3 regions of the Teredinibacter sp. KSP-S5-2 genome follow, and region 1 is predicted to be linked to each of the others. Evidence: predicted binding sites of a transcription regulator. Region 1 holds the regulator's gene; each other region holds the start of a gene.
The links. The regulator sigma-54, encoded in region 1, starts transcription at its own class of promoters, with help from an activator protein. The targets are predictions, from matches to a motif close to TGGCACANNNNTTGCNNT.

Region 1 (4,410 bases):
CGATAAGCCTGTTAAGATCACGACCCCAAGTGGAGAAATCACAGCAATCGGCATGATTGCCAACCTCAATGAAAAACGAATTAAGCTTCTGTCCAATGTACGAGGCGTTCATGACCCTATTTAGCCCGAGACAACTTATCTCTCGCCTGACAGTTTTTATTGTCTGTCTTGCGCTTGGGCATCCTGTTTTTGCTTTGCCAAGCGATAAAGAACAACCGATTACTATTCAATCTGACCAGGCCGAAAGAGATGAAATAAAAGGCACCACAACCTATTCAGGTCGGGTGATCATGGAACAGGGCAGCATGGAAATCACGGCAGACAAAGTGGTGATTTATAGTGAACGCAATAAAGTATCCAAAGTTGTCGCAACGGGGAAACCCGCAACCTATAAACAAAAGCCAGCAGCCGATGAAGCGGAAGTAAAAGCCACCGCACAAACGCTCGAATACCAAGTGAATAACGCCACGCTATTCTTATTGGGCAAGGCTCTGCTCAAACAGGAAGGCACCAGCCTGAGTGGCGATAAAATTGAATATGATGTGAAAAAATCTGTTGTTAGAGCTGGCGGCACCAATACCGACGGAGACGATGGCAGAGTACGTATGGTCATTCCGGCCAAATCCTTGAAAAACTAGCATTCATCCAGGAAAAACGTTTTCATGCCCCAGCTGCACGCCAAACACCTCGCCAAAAGCTACAAAGGTCGCCAAGTCGTTATTGATGTTTCCATGAGCGTGAATGACGGTCAGGTTGTTGGTTTGCTAGGCCCCAACGGGGCGGGTAAAACAACGTGCTTTTATATGATTGCCGGCATCGTCAAACCCGAGCGAGGTAATGTATTTATTGACGGCAAAGACGTCACCCATTTGCCAATGCACGGTCGAGCCAAAGCAGGACTGGGCTATCTTCCGCAGGAAGCATCGGTGTTCCGAAAAATGACAGTTTCCGACAATATCATGGCGATATTGGAAACTCGTGACGATTTACGGCGGGGAGACAGAAACCAAGCCCTGCAGAACCTGCTCGAAGAATTTCATATTACCCATATCAAAGACAGCTTGGGCATGGCGTTATCCGGGGGTGAACGACGACGCGTTGAGATCGCTCGCGCTTTGGCAGCTGAACCCCAGTTTATCTTGCTGGACGAACCCTTTGCCGGTGTCGACCCTATTTCTGTGAGCGACATTAAGGACATCATAAAACAGCTGCGAGACCGGGGAATCGGGGTATTAATCACTGATCACAACGTTCGGGAAACTCTCGATATCTGCGAAAAGGCCTATATTGTATCGGAAGGGCATATCATTGCTGAAGGCGATGCGGGCGAAGTACTGAACAACAAAAAAGTTCGCGAAGTATACCTTGGTCAGCACTTTACGCTTTAACTTGCAACAAAAACTCATCCACCTACCCTCTTAGCTCTTGGCGCGGCACAAACTTTGCTTCGAAAAAGCAAAAAAGCCATTGCTTGTCGCTCTAGTCGCGACTAAACTTTTGAAATCTACTGGTAAAAAATTCGAGTAATCTCAAAGATTTAGCAGACTATGAAGCAAACCCTGCAGTTAAAAATGGGTCAGCAGCTGACGATGACTCCTCAGCTACAGCAGGCCATTCGTCTTCTCCAGCTTTCCACACTCGATCTCCAGGCTGAAATTCAGGAAGCGTTAGACAGCAACCCGATGCTGGAAACCCAGGAAGACAGTGGAGAAGCCTCTCAAGACACCAGTAAAGATCAATCAGAAAGCAAGTCCAACGAGCAAGAAACCTCAGAACGGGACAACTACGACGATTCCTCAGCAACCGACAGCGAATGGAGCGAGGACATTCCAAATGATCTTGCCGTCGACACCAGCTGGGATGATGTTTATCAATCTGCACCTTCCGGTTCGGGTCTTTCAAAACCAGACAACGAGGATTTCGACTTTGAATCACGGCGGGCGGTGACAGAAACCCTGCAGGATCACCTCCACTGGCAACTTAACTTGACTCCCATGTCCGATCTGGATCGGGAGATCGCCGAAGTTATTATTGATGCCGTCGAACCCTCGGGAATGCTCAGCCAAACCGCGGACGAAATATTCGAGGGCATAGTAAAGCATCACGAAGAGTTGGAAATGGACGAAGTCATTGCCGTCCTGCATCGCGTCCAACAGTTCGATCCGGTTGGGGTAGCCAGCCAGGACATTCGTGAATGCCTGATGATTCAGCTTTCCCATTTAGCACCGGAAACAGAAGAGCTGGCCACCGCGAAAAGTATCGTAAACCAGTATTTGGAGTTGCTAGGTAGCAGAGACTTCAAACAACTCATGCGCAGGCTCAAAGTAAAAGAGCCGCAGCTGCAAAAAGCCATTGCCCTGATTCAGAGCCTTAATCCCAGACCCGGCGATGCCATCAGTACTGAGACCGCAGAATACGTAGTACCAGATGTTTTCGTACAAAAGGAAAACAACCGCTGGCAGGTACAACTCAATCCGGAGATAGCCCCTAAAATACGCATTAATCAGGACTATGCTTCTCTGGTTAAGCGCGCCGACTCCAGCAGTGACAACACCTTTCTTCGGGATAACCTACAGGAAGCCCGCTGGTTTTTGAAAAGCCTGCAAAGCCGCAATGAAACCTTATTAAAGGTCGCGACATGCATTGTTGAAAAACAACAGGGGTTTCTCGATCATGGACCGGAAGCCATGCGACCGATGGTCTTACATGATGTGGCAGAAGAAGTGGAAATGCATGAATCCACCATTTCGCGTGTTACCACGCAGAAATATATGCATACCCCACAGGGGATTTTTGAACTGAAATACTTTTTCTCCAGCCATGTTGCTACAGACAGTGGCGGAGAGTGCTCATCGACAGCAATTCGAGCCATAATTAAAAAACTGGTTGCGGCAGAAAACGCGAAAAAGCCGCTCAGTGATTCTAAAATTACAGCACTCCTTGCAGAACAAGGTATCAAGGTTGCACGAAGGACGATTGCGAAATACCGTGAATCACTGGGTATTCCCCCGTCCAATGAGCGTAAACGTTTAGTGTAAACGCCAATAATGTTAGGGTTGGCACCCCTGAAGCCAGTATCAAATACTGGTAAAATAGTTAGGTTATAAATGACCAAAAGCGGTACCCATGCTTTTGGTTTTTTTGGTTATGAATGGTTTAAAAGTAAGTATCCGAAAGTCATGCAAATAAAATCAATTCTCACTCAGGATCGAACACGGGCCAAATGGAATTCCACCAGTAAAAAGAAGCTCCTTGAGCAGCTTTCGTACCTTTTTGCACAGTATTGCGAAGGGATAGACGCCGACGAACTATTTACCAATCTGGTTGAACGGGAAAAATTAGGTTCAACGGGTATCGGTGAAGGCATTGCCATTCCGCATTGCCGCTGTAATACCGGAGGCGAAACACTGGGAGCTTGTATCACACTGGACGACCCCATCGATTTCGATTCCGCAGACAGTCGACCTGTCGATTTACTGTTCGCCATGTTGGTGCCGGAAAATGCTGAAGCAGAGCACCTGGAAACCCTGGCAAACGTCGCCGAAGCCATGCAAAAAGCGGAACTGGTAAAACACCTTCGCGAAGCATCCAGCGACGAGCAGCTATTTCAGCTCATCACTCAACAAACCAGCCATTAATAAAACAAGGTGGCAATATGCGTTTAGTTATTATCAGTGGCAGATCAGGGTCGGGCAAAACCTCAGCCTTACACCTTCTAGAAGACGAAGGTTTCACCTGCATAGATAATCTTCCCGCTGATCTATTACCCGCCTTAATCGCGCATATTCAATCCGCTAATAAGCAAAGCGAACAGAAAATTGCCGTTGGCATTGATGCCCGTAATTTCCATAGTGATTTAAGTAAGGTACCGGATATTATCCGTTCCCTAACACACCCGGGAACTAGTGGCGACGTTGTTTATCTGGATACTTCAAGGGAAGTACTCTTAAAACGTTTTAGCGAAACCCGCCGTAAACACCCTCTGTCAGACGATAACATTGGTCTCAATGAGGCCATTGCCAAAGAAAAGCAGATCCTTGCTCCTATTGCCAATTCTGCAAGTTTTACCATCGACACCACGCGTATGAGTATCCATGAACTACGTGGAACCATTAAGCGTTTGGTTGTCGGGGAATCTTCTTCGGGAACGGCAATTATGTTTACCTCCTTTGGCTTTAAATATGGCGTCCCAGTCGATGCCGATTTTGTCTTCGATGTACGCTGTTTACCAAATCCGTACTGGAGCCCAGAACTCAGATCCAAATCGGGACTGGAGGAAGAAGTTATAAATTTCCTCGCCAGACAAAAAGAAGTACAGGAAATGGAAGAGGATCTATACCATTTTATTCACAAGTGGGCACCTCAGTTCGAACAAAGCAACCGCAGCTATTTAACCATTGCGATTGGCTG
Region 2 (4,410 bases), 330 kb from region 1:
TTGTTCGAACGGGACAACCGCACTGTGGAATTAACAGCTCAGGGTAAACAGTTTCAACAATATGCTAACGACGCCTACCAACAACTGGAGACCATAAAGGAGGCCCTTATAGCTGAAAATGGAGAGCTACAGGGCGCCATTAGTATTTACTGCTCCATCACCGCAAGTTACAGCTTTCTATTTAATTTCCTGACCGAGTTTCGTCAACGTCACCCCCTCATTGAAATAAAGCTTCATACCGGCGACCCTGCCGATGCGATACAACGAGTCACCGGTGGCCAGGAGGATTTAGCCATTGCGGCGAAACCAGAAAGACTCCCTGTGGAACTGGAGTTCAAACGAATAACACACTCACCGCTTATCTTGATTATCAGCAAAACAGCAAACCTCCCCATTCCTCACACCGTTCAGGATGTTGATACCTGGCAAAAACTCCCCGTAATTCTCTCCGAAAAAGGGATAGCTAGAGAGCAGCTTGATGCTTGGTTTAGGAGCCATAAGATACAACCTAACATCTATGCTCAGGTATCAGGCAACGAAGCCATAGTCAGCATGGTGAGTCTTGGCTTTGGTATCGGCCTGGTTCCCGAAATCGTATTGAACAACAGTCCGTTACGAGATCAGGTCGAACACTTCCCGATTCAACCACAAATTAAGCCGTACCAAGTCGGTGTTTGCTGTCTAAAAAAACGCTTAAAGAGTCCGATTGTTGCGGCCTTGTGGGAGCAGATAGCAAACAAGGCAGAATAATTGAGTTATTCTAGTGAATATACAGAACAACCTCCCCAGCAAGGATTCGATATGCTGAACAACCAAGTCCTATGCGCAATATCTCTTTGGTTTCTCTTATTTACCAATTGTTTTGCTGCACCAGTCTGGGAAGTATCTAACCATGACCGCAAAATGTTTGTTGCAGGAACAATACATGTATTAAGTAAAAACGATCACCCTTTACCTGACGCTTTTGAAAAGGCATACAGCCAATCGAATATTATTGTGCTTGAAACAGATATGCACGAGCTACAATCAGCAGCAACTCAGCGCAAGATTCTGCAAGCCACCATCTATGCCCCCGGGCACTCGTTATCAGCCAAGCTTTCCAAATCCACCCACGCAAAACTGCTCTCATACCTTAACCAAAAGGAACTAGACTCGACCCCCTTACTCCAGCTTCGACCTGGAATGCTGATGGTGACGTTAACCATGAGTGAACTACAAAGACTGGGAATGGGAGATACCGGAGTTGATGCCTTTTACGCCCATAAAGCAAAAACAGAAAACAAAGTATTAATGAGCCTTGAAAGTGTTGATCAACAAATTAACTACATCGCCAACCTTGGCAAAGGACGGGAGGATGAGCTAATCCGATATATGCTGGAAGACCTCAACCAGCTGGAACAAACGATGATTAAAATGAAATCGTTATGGCGTAAAGGGGATATCCAGGCACTCGACGCACTCGCAAACGAACCAATGAAACGAGACATGCCTGAAATTCACAAGACGATACTGGTAGAGCGTAATCAAGCGTGGCTCCCCTCTTTAAGAAGAATGATGCAAACTCAAGATACAGAGCTTGTTCTTGTTGGCGCTCTCCACCTCCCCGGAGAATACGGACTGCTCAAGCTATTGGAACAAGAAGGATATAAGGTTAAACAACTCTAGCCTCGCCTGAGACATCATCTAGTCAGCTTTTTTTACACTTTTCAATCAAACTAAATACCTCTTTAAGCATTTTTTGTATAAAAACCACGTCACATCATGCCTTTAGAGTCTTGGCATGCCGCTTGCTGTAGCAGTAAACAAAGGAAAACACTAACTAACAATGGTATTTAAATGATTAGAAAAGCTGCTTTTTTAAGCCTGGTCATATCAATCACCTCACTATACTCGCTAAACGGTTGGTCGTTAGCGATTACGGATGTTGGCGGGGTAGATCGATTTATAGCCAGCAGTGACCTCCGCAACAGCGGCTCAGCGACGGAAGAAGCCTGGGTAGAGTCCATTTTGGACTTTGATGTTACTTTTAACACCAGCTACGACTCCAATGGTTCAGATTGGACGCTACTGGATGGAATGAGCGATGTGTATGCTGCTTCAATTAACACCGCTTCTGACTATTTTTTAATTAAGTTGGGAACCGGCGGAACCAGCCTTCAATCTCACTATCTATTTGAAAATATTGGAGATTTGGACTGGGCTGTTGTTGACTTCTCCGCAGCAGGGATTGATTTCAGTATCAAAAACATAAGCATCGACCGCATGAGTCATGTCGGTGAATTCAGCTCAGTTTCTGTGCCTGAGCCCTCTTCTATTTTCCTTATCGGTCTAGGTTTACTTGGGTTAATCGCCCAAAGAAAGCGTCACTAAAGTATCTCTCCTGCCCTCTCCCATAGAGGGCACATCTCAAAATGTCGCCAAAGTCGACATTTTTTACACACTACGTCACAAAATTTAAGCTTCAACCCCATATGTAAACCTATCCTTTTGATTTCCTGTGCATTTTTTAAACAGGTACAGTTAATGCAAATACTCGGGTGTCTTTACTTCATGCTGTACGTGGGAGAAGTTATGAAAAAGTTGGGTATTGCAGGATTAGTAGCTTTTTATTTGTGTGTTTTCCCAATGGTAAACCTCTGGGCTTTAGCTATTACCGACGTAGGTGGCATCGACTCATTTATTGCCAGCGCGGATTTGGGTAATAGTGGCGATGCTACTGAAGAGGCTTGGGTTGAATCGATACTTGGTTATGATGTTGACTACATGACCAGCTATGATTCATTCGGCAGTGATTGGACTTTGCTGGATGGCGAGTCTGATGTCTATGCTGCAGAGCTTTCCGGTTCACCTTCTCACTTCCTCATTAAAATTGGTACTGGTGGAACAGATCTGTTATCCCATTACTTATTTGAAAACAATGAGGATTTCACCTGGGCGGTTGTCGACTTTTCTGATGCAGGAATTGACTTCGCTGAAAACAATATTTCGATTTCTCGAATTAGCCATGTCGGCGAATTTGGTGACTTAATCGAAGTAACAGAACCATCTTCAATTGCGCTAATTATTCTTGGCACAATCGGATTGATGATTCAACGAAGACGTTTTGCAGTTAGCAAAGTGAGATAAATCGAAGGTGAAGAGAATGAGCCCTGAATAGCAGTATTCAGGGCTCTTTTCATGAGATAAAGGCTACAGACTCAAAACCTTTTCGCCCCGGCTAATGCCCGAAACACCAGAGCGAACCACTTCCAGGATAGCGGCTTCACCAACGGCCTGGAAAAATGCATCAAGCTTATCGCTCGCGCCAGTAACCTGAATGGTATAAACCGATGCAGTCACATCAATGATTTGCCCACGGAAGATATCAACGCAACGCTTGATTTCTGCACGCTGAGCACCTGTCGCACGAACTTTGATCAACATCAGTTCGCGCTCAATATGCGCCCCTTCTGTGAGATCCACTAACTTGACCACGTCAATCAAGCGGTTTAGATGCTTAGTTATTTGCTCAATTTTATGATCATCACCAATTGTGGTTAACGTCAAACGAGAAAGAGTGGAATCCTCTGTCGGTGCTACCGTCAGCGTTTCAATGTTGTAACCACGCTGTGAAAACAACCCCACTACTCGCGAAAGCGCACCCGGCTCATTTTCCATCAATAACGAAATAATTCTTCTCATCAGGTACGCTCCGTTTTATTTAACCACATGTCGCGCATAGAACCATTTGGTGCCACTTGCATTGGATAAACGTGTTCTTTTGGATCCACATAGATATCCATAAAGACCGTTTTATCCTTCATGGCGAAGCATTCTTCCAGCTTGGCTTTCAGATCTTCCCGCTTGGTCACTTTCATTCCAACGTGACCATAGGCCTCCATGAGTTTCACAAAGTCCGGGAGAGAATCCTCATACAAGCTTTCGGAGTAACGACTATCGTATTGCATATCCTGCCACTGCTTAACCATGCCCAAAGCCTGGTTGTTAATGCAGATTATTTTTATCGGCAAGTGATATTGGGTACAGGTCGACAGCTCCTGAATACACATCTGAATACTACCTTCCCCGGTTACGCAGACAACAGGCTTGTCTCTATGGGCAAATTGAACCCCCATAGCAGCGGGCAAACCGAAGCCCATGGTGCCCAAACCACCAGAGTTTACCCAGCGGCGAGGCTCATCAAACTGATAGTACTGTGCACTGAACATTTGATGTTGCCCAACATCAGAACAAACAAACGCTTCACCGTTGGTAACTTCATATAAGGCTCGAACAACTTCCTGTGGTTTTAACATGTCGCCACTGGTGTCGTAGTTTGGCTTAAGCAAAATGCCGTGACGATTACGCCACTCATCAATTTGCTGCCACCAGCCTTCTATTGCTTTAGGGTCTGGGCGTTCATCACTGGAC
Region 3 (4,410 bases), 2.0 Mb from region 1:
TTATCAAATACATGTAATTGCGATACACGACCAGGCGCCACCCCCAGGAGTATCGGTGTATCACCAACTTTGACCAATACCACTCGCTCCCTTTGCCCCACAGCCATTGAACTTACGACCTGCATGGACTGGTTACGAAATAGTTTGTTGTACCCCACTCGCTTTGATAACCAGAACAAACCATAAATACAGGCCACAACCACAACCAGCCCCAACACCATCTGCATCACCATCACTTTCGGTGAATAATTGGCATTGGCCACAGTGTTTTGTGCAAAACCAAAACAGGGCAACAACCAAAGCGATATCAACCAGATGACTTTGCTTTTCATACTTATCTCAATTTCTTTATACGCTCGGACGGACTGATAACATCTGTCATACGTATACCAAACTTCTCGTTGACCACAACCACTTCACCATGCGCGATTAATGTGCCGTTTACCAGAACATCCAAAGGCTCACCTGCCAAGCGGTCCAACTCAATAACGGAACCCTGATTTAATTGCAGTAAATTGCGGATAGTAATGGAGGTTCTACCCACCTCCATGGAGATGGTCACCGGAATATCCAGAATCACATCCAGCTCAGGACGCCCTTCAGCTCCGCCGGCGCTCATATCCGCCGAATCAAACTCGTCCAGGTCCATAGTCGAAGCCGCCGCCGCTTCGCTTTCTGCCTGTTGTTCCATCGCTGCGGCCCAGTCGTCCGCCATATCATCTTGATCGATGGGATCATCACTCATGGGCTTCACCTTCTTCACTAGTAATATGTGCGCTCGAACGGTCAACAAAATGTTTTACCCGGAACGCAAGATTATCGTTTGACTGCCCCAGCATTGCCTTAAACATAGGAACACCATTGGCGGTAACCAAATGCTCATCTGGAAAGTTCACCGGAATAATGTCTCCAGGGCGCAAATCAACAATTTCTCTTAAACTAATTTCACGACGAACAATGTCGCACTCCAAATCGACTCTTGCTTCCATCACATCCTTACGCAACGCTTTAACCCAACGATCATCTCGTTCGTCGGTATCGGTTTGTAAGCCTGCATCCAGGACTTCTCGAATCGGTTCCACCATGGAATACGGCATGGTGATATGCAGCTCACCACCGCCACCATCCAGTTCCACATGAAAAGTACTGACTACAACCACTTCACTGGGGCTGACAATATTGGCCATTGAGGGATTAACTTCGGAGTTTAAAAAATCAAAGTTGATTTCTTTCACTGCTTTCCAGGCTTCATGCAGATCAACAAAAACCTGTTCCAACACCATTTGTACAACGCGTAATTCTGTTGGCGTAAATTCACGGCCTTCGATTTTTGCGTGACGACCATCTCCCCCAAAAAAGTTGTCAACGAGTTTAAAAACCAACTTGGCATCGAGAATAATCAGCGCAGTCCCTCTTAATGGGCGGAACTTCACCATATTCAAACTGGTAGGAACATAAAGAGTATGGACATACTCGCCAAACTTCTGAATTTGAATGCCGCCAACAGAAACATCCGCTGTACGGCGTAACAGGTTAAACATACTGATTCGTGTGTAACGGGCAAAACGCTCGTTAATCATTTCCAGAGTGGGCATGCGCCCACGAACGATTCTGTCCTGACTGGTCAGGTCGTAGGAGCGGACCGCCCCCGGATCCGAATCGTCATCAGTGTCGACGTCACCATCGTCAACACCATGCAATAACGCATCAATTTCGTCTTGTGATAGAAGATCTTGCACGCATTTACCTCAAAAATTGATTGCCCATTACTGCATGACAAAATTAGTAAACAGCACCTGCTCTATTCCCGGTGTGCCAATTTCTTTTTCAATAAGCCGCTGCAACTCCTGCAAACATTCCTGTCGTAATAATTCCTTGCCTTCCGCAGTTTGAACTTCCTCAAATATTTTTCCGCCAATAATCATGACTAATGCATCACGAATCATCGGCATATGAGTTTCAATAGTGGCCACAACCTGCTCATCACGAGTCAGTAATGTTATGTCGGCTTGAGCATAACGCTGCCGTCCACGTACTTCATAGGTCACCACAATCGGCGGTTTTAATGGGTAATAAATAGCAGAGCGTGCAACCACAGGAGCCTCTTCCTCAGCTACCACCTCTTCCATCTGCTCAGGCTCATCCCCTCCTATGAAAGAAAGCACCGCGAGTGTGCCACCCACAGATAAACCCGCGACTATCACAGCCAAACCAATCAGCAAAAGCAGCTTTTTCTTATTACCTGAAGCTCCCGCAGGCTTTTCCTGGTCTTGCTGTTCGTTGTCGTCTTCGGCCATGTCAATTTCCCGTCACAAATACAATTAACTCAACCTAAAGGCTTATAGAGCAAGAGATATGCCAGCACTTTGACTGCAATTCATTTGGATAAATAAACCGGATGCAAACCAAAATTCGTGTACATAACTCAAGGCAATAAAAACCTTTGGGCCTATCACTACTTAAATGTAGACCCAAGAGACGGGAAACGAGAAATGAAATGAAGGAAAGGACAAACACCGGGCGAATACGCCCAGTGTTTAAACAGGTTGGATCCTATTTAGACAAAATAGTCCACAGCATAATCAAGTTGAACATTGGTGTGCACGATTTCTTCCTCAACAACATCGGAAGACATAACACCATCAGCGACGGAACCGGACTGTTCCCCGTCCCCCGTTCCTTGTTGCTGCTGTTCAAACGAATGATCAGATACATCCACATCAACCAGATTTACACCCTGCTCACCCAAGAGTTCTTTGAGACGAAAAATTGACTGATCAATGCCATCTCTGACCGATTGATGAGCCGAAGCAAAGCTCACCGTGGCATGATCGTGACTGACTGCAACCTTAACCTGCAACGGCCCCAGTTCTGGCGGATCCAGTTGTATTTCTGCAAACTGAATGTTCTGCCCAGCCAGGTTCGCCGTTCGCTCAGCCAAAGCCTGTGCCCATTGCGGCTGGCCAACTTTAATATCAATCTGCATACGCATCTCAGTCGACAAAGGAGATGGTGATGCTGAAGTTAAATTATTTACGGCCTGGAAGCTGGAGTGCTCGTTTAGATTCAAACTCGGCTCACCTTTCACCGATGATTTGAGTAACTCTGCAAACGATACAGACAAAGGCGCATTGTCATTTTGTGATTTTGCGTTAAGGGCATTTGCAAGTTGCGTGGCAGTAAGAGGCTTGGACACTTTCGCCGCAGGATTCTGATTCACCAGAGACAATTCACTGTTAGATAAACTCACCGGTTTTAGCTCAACACCCTGTTCCCCTACAGAAGAATTTAGCGAGACCTTCGATGTTAGACTGACATCCGAAACCGTTTGCCCTATTGAACTGTTGTTGGAACCTGATGCTGAATTGGCAGACTTAATGCGATACGAAGTCATTAATTCCAAAATACGTGAAGTCGAGTTTCCGTTTTCACCCTTTTCGCCTTTAACAGCACTTTCTGTTAACGCTGAAACGAGAGTTGGATCGTTCAAAGGGGTAATATCTGATGGCTCATTCACACCCCCCTCTTCCGTTTTTTCATCTGTCGATAATGGCTTTCCAGTGTGCAAAACCTGAAGCACAGATTCAGGTGTGCCCTCGATATCATCCTCACTATCTACCTGCGATGGTTCACTCTCAGTTTTGCTGTCATTATCAAGTAATGCATTGTTGGTATTTGCATCCGCATCAACAACGGTAACTGGAGTATCCGTTTCAGTTTCAGCCTCTGCCACCTCAGTCGTCTCAACAACCTGTTCATTGGAGTCTTGTAGCTCAGTGGTTGTGGCTGACACTGTTTGGGTGGTTGTCTGAGTACTATCCGTTGATACTTTGTCTTTTACCACGGGCTTAACCGCCTGTTGCTTATCCAACTCTTCCCGAAATGTTTTTTCGGTTTCTCCTGTGACGGCAGATACGTCTTGACCGTGCTTTTTGGCCAACACTGATGATCGGTCAGTATTAACAACGGTCGGTTCGGGTAATAAAGGCGTCATGAAACCCCCTGAGAGAGAATTGCTAAGACGTACTCACTACACCAGTGAGTACTCGTCATCTATCTAAGGGGTTATAGAGCAAAGGTTATGCCAGCGGGCTGCTGTCGAGATATAAAGAAAAAAGTCTTTTAAATTCAGAAGGTTAAGAAGAGAGAAAGAGGAAACACGCAGCATTAATTCAAATATTTTTCGAGCTCAGAGGAAACAGCGGCAAACTCTTGCTCCACAGAGGCAAATTGTTGCTCTATACCTTCACCCAACTTATCCCGCCCCATAATTTCCAACTGGGCGCACAGCTCAGCAATCGGGTTAGCTCCAATATTCCGGCTGCTACCTTTTAAACCATGAGCCTCCTGGCGAATACCTTCAAAATTGCTGTCAGCTACAGCCTCTTTCAACAATTCCATACGACGGCT

Region 2: a site for sigma-54 is predicted at 1,777-1,794, ahead of P5V12_RS01665 (PEP-CTERM sorting domain-containing protein). Genes of this name have one in related genera too.
Region 3: a site for sigma-54 is predicted at 2,344-2,361, ahead of P5V12_RS13055 (flagellar basal body-associated FliL family protein). Genes of this name have one in related genera too.

What each region holds. Positions count from the first base shown of each region.
Region 1 is NZ_CP120416.1:27,138-31,547, reverse strand. Features, by position in the region: gene lptC (LPS export ABC transporter periplasmic protein LptC) at 1-124, shown strand, start outside; gene lptA (lipopolysaccharide transport periplasmic protein LptA) at 111-638, shown strand; gene lptB (LPS export ABC transporter ATP-binding protein) at 663-1,388, shown strand; gene P5V12_RS00130 (RNA polymerase factor sigma-54) at 1,548-3,038, shown strand; gene ptsN (PTS IIA-like nitrogen regulatory protein PtsN) at 3,108-3,638, shown strand; gene rapZ (RNase adapter RapZ) at 3,656-4,410, shown strand, end outside.
Region 2 is NZ_CP120416.1:360,766-365,175, reverse strand. Features, by position in the region: gene ilvY (HTH-type transcriptional activator IlvY) at 1-750, shown strand, start outside; gene P5V12_RS01670 (TraB/GumN family protein) at 802-1,665, shown strand; gene P5V12_RS01665 (PEP-CTERM sorting domain-containing protein) at 1,837-2,370, shown strand; gene P5V12_RS01660 (hypothetical protein) at 2,572-3,126, shown strand; gene ilvN (acetolactate synthase small subunit) at 3,190-3,681, opposite strand; gene P5V12_RS01650 (acetolactate synthase 3 large subunit) at 3,681-4,410, opposite strand, start outside.
Region 3 is NZ_CP120416.1:3,031,750-3,036,159, forward strand. Features, by position in the region: gene fliO (flagellar biosynthetic protein FliO) at 1-332, opposite strand, end outside; gene fliN (flagellar motor switch protein FliN) at 335-745, opposite strand; gene fliM (flagellar motor switch protein FliM) at 738-1,739, opposite strand; gene P5V12_RS13055 (flagellar basal body-associated FliL family protein) at 1,767-2,297, opposite strand; gene P5V12_RS13060 (flagellar hook-length control protein FliK) at 2,558-3,994, opposite strand; gene P5V12_RS13065 (Hpt domain-containing protein) at 4,168-4,410, opposite strand, start outside.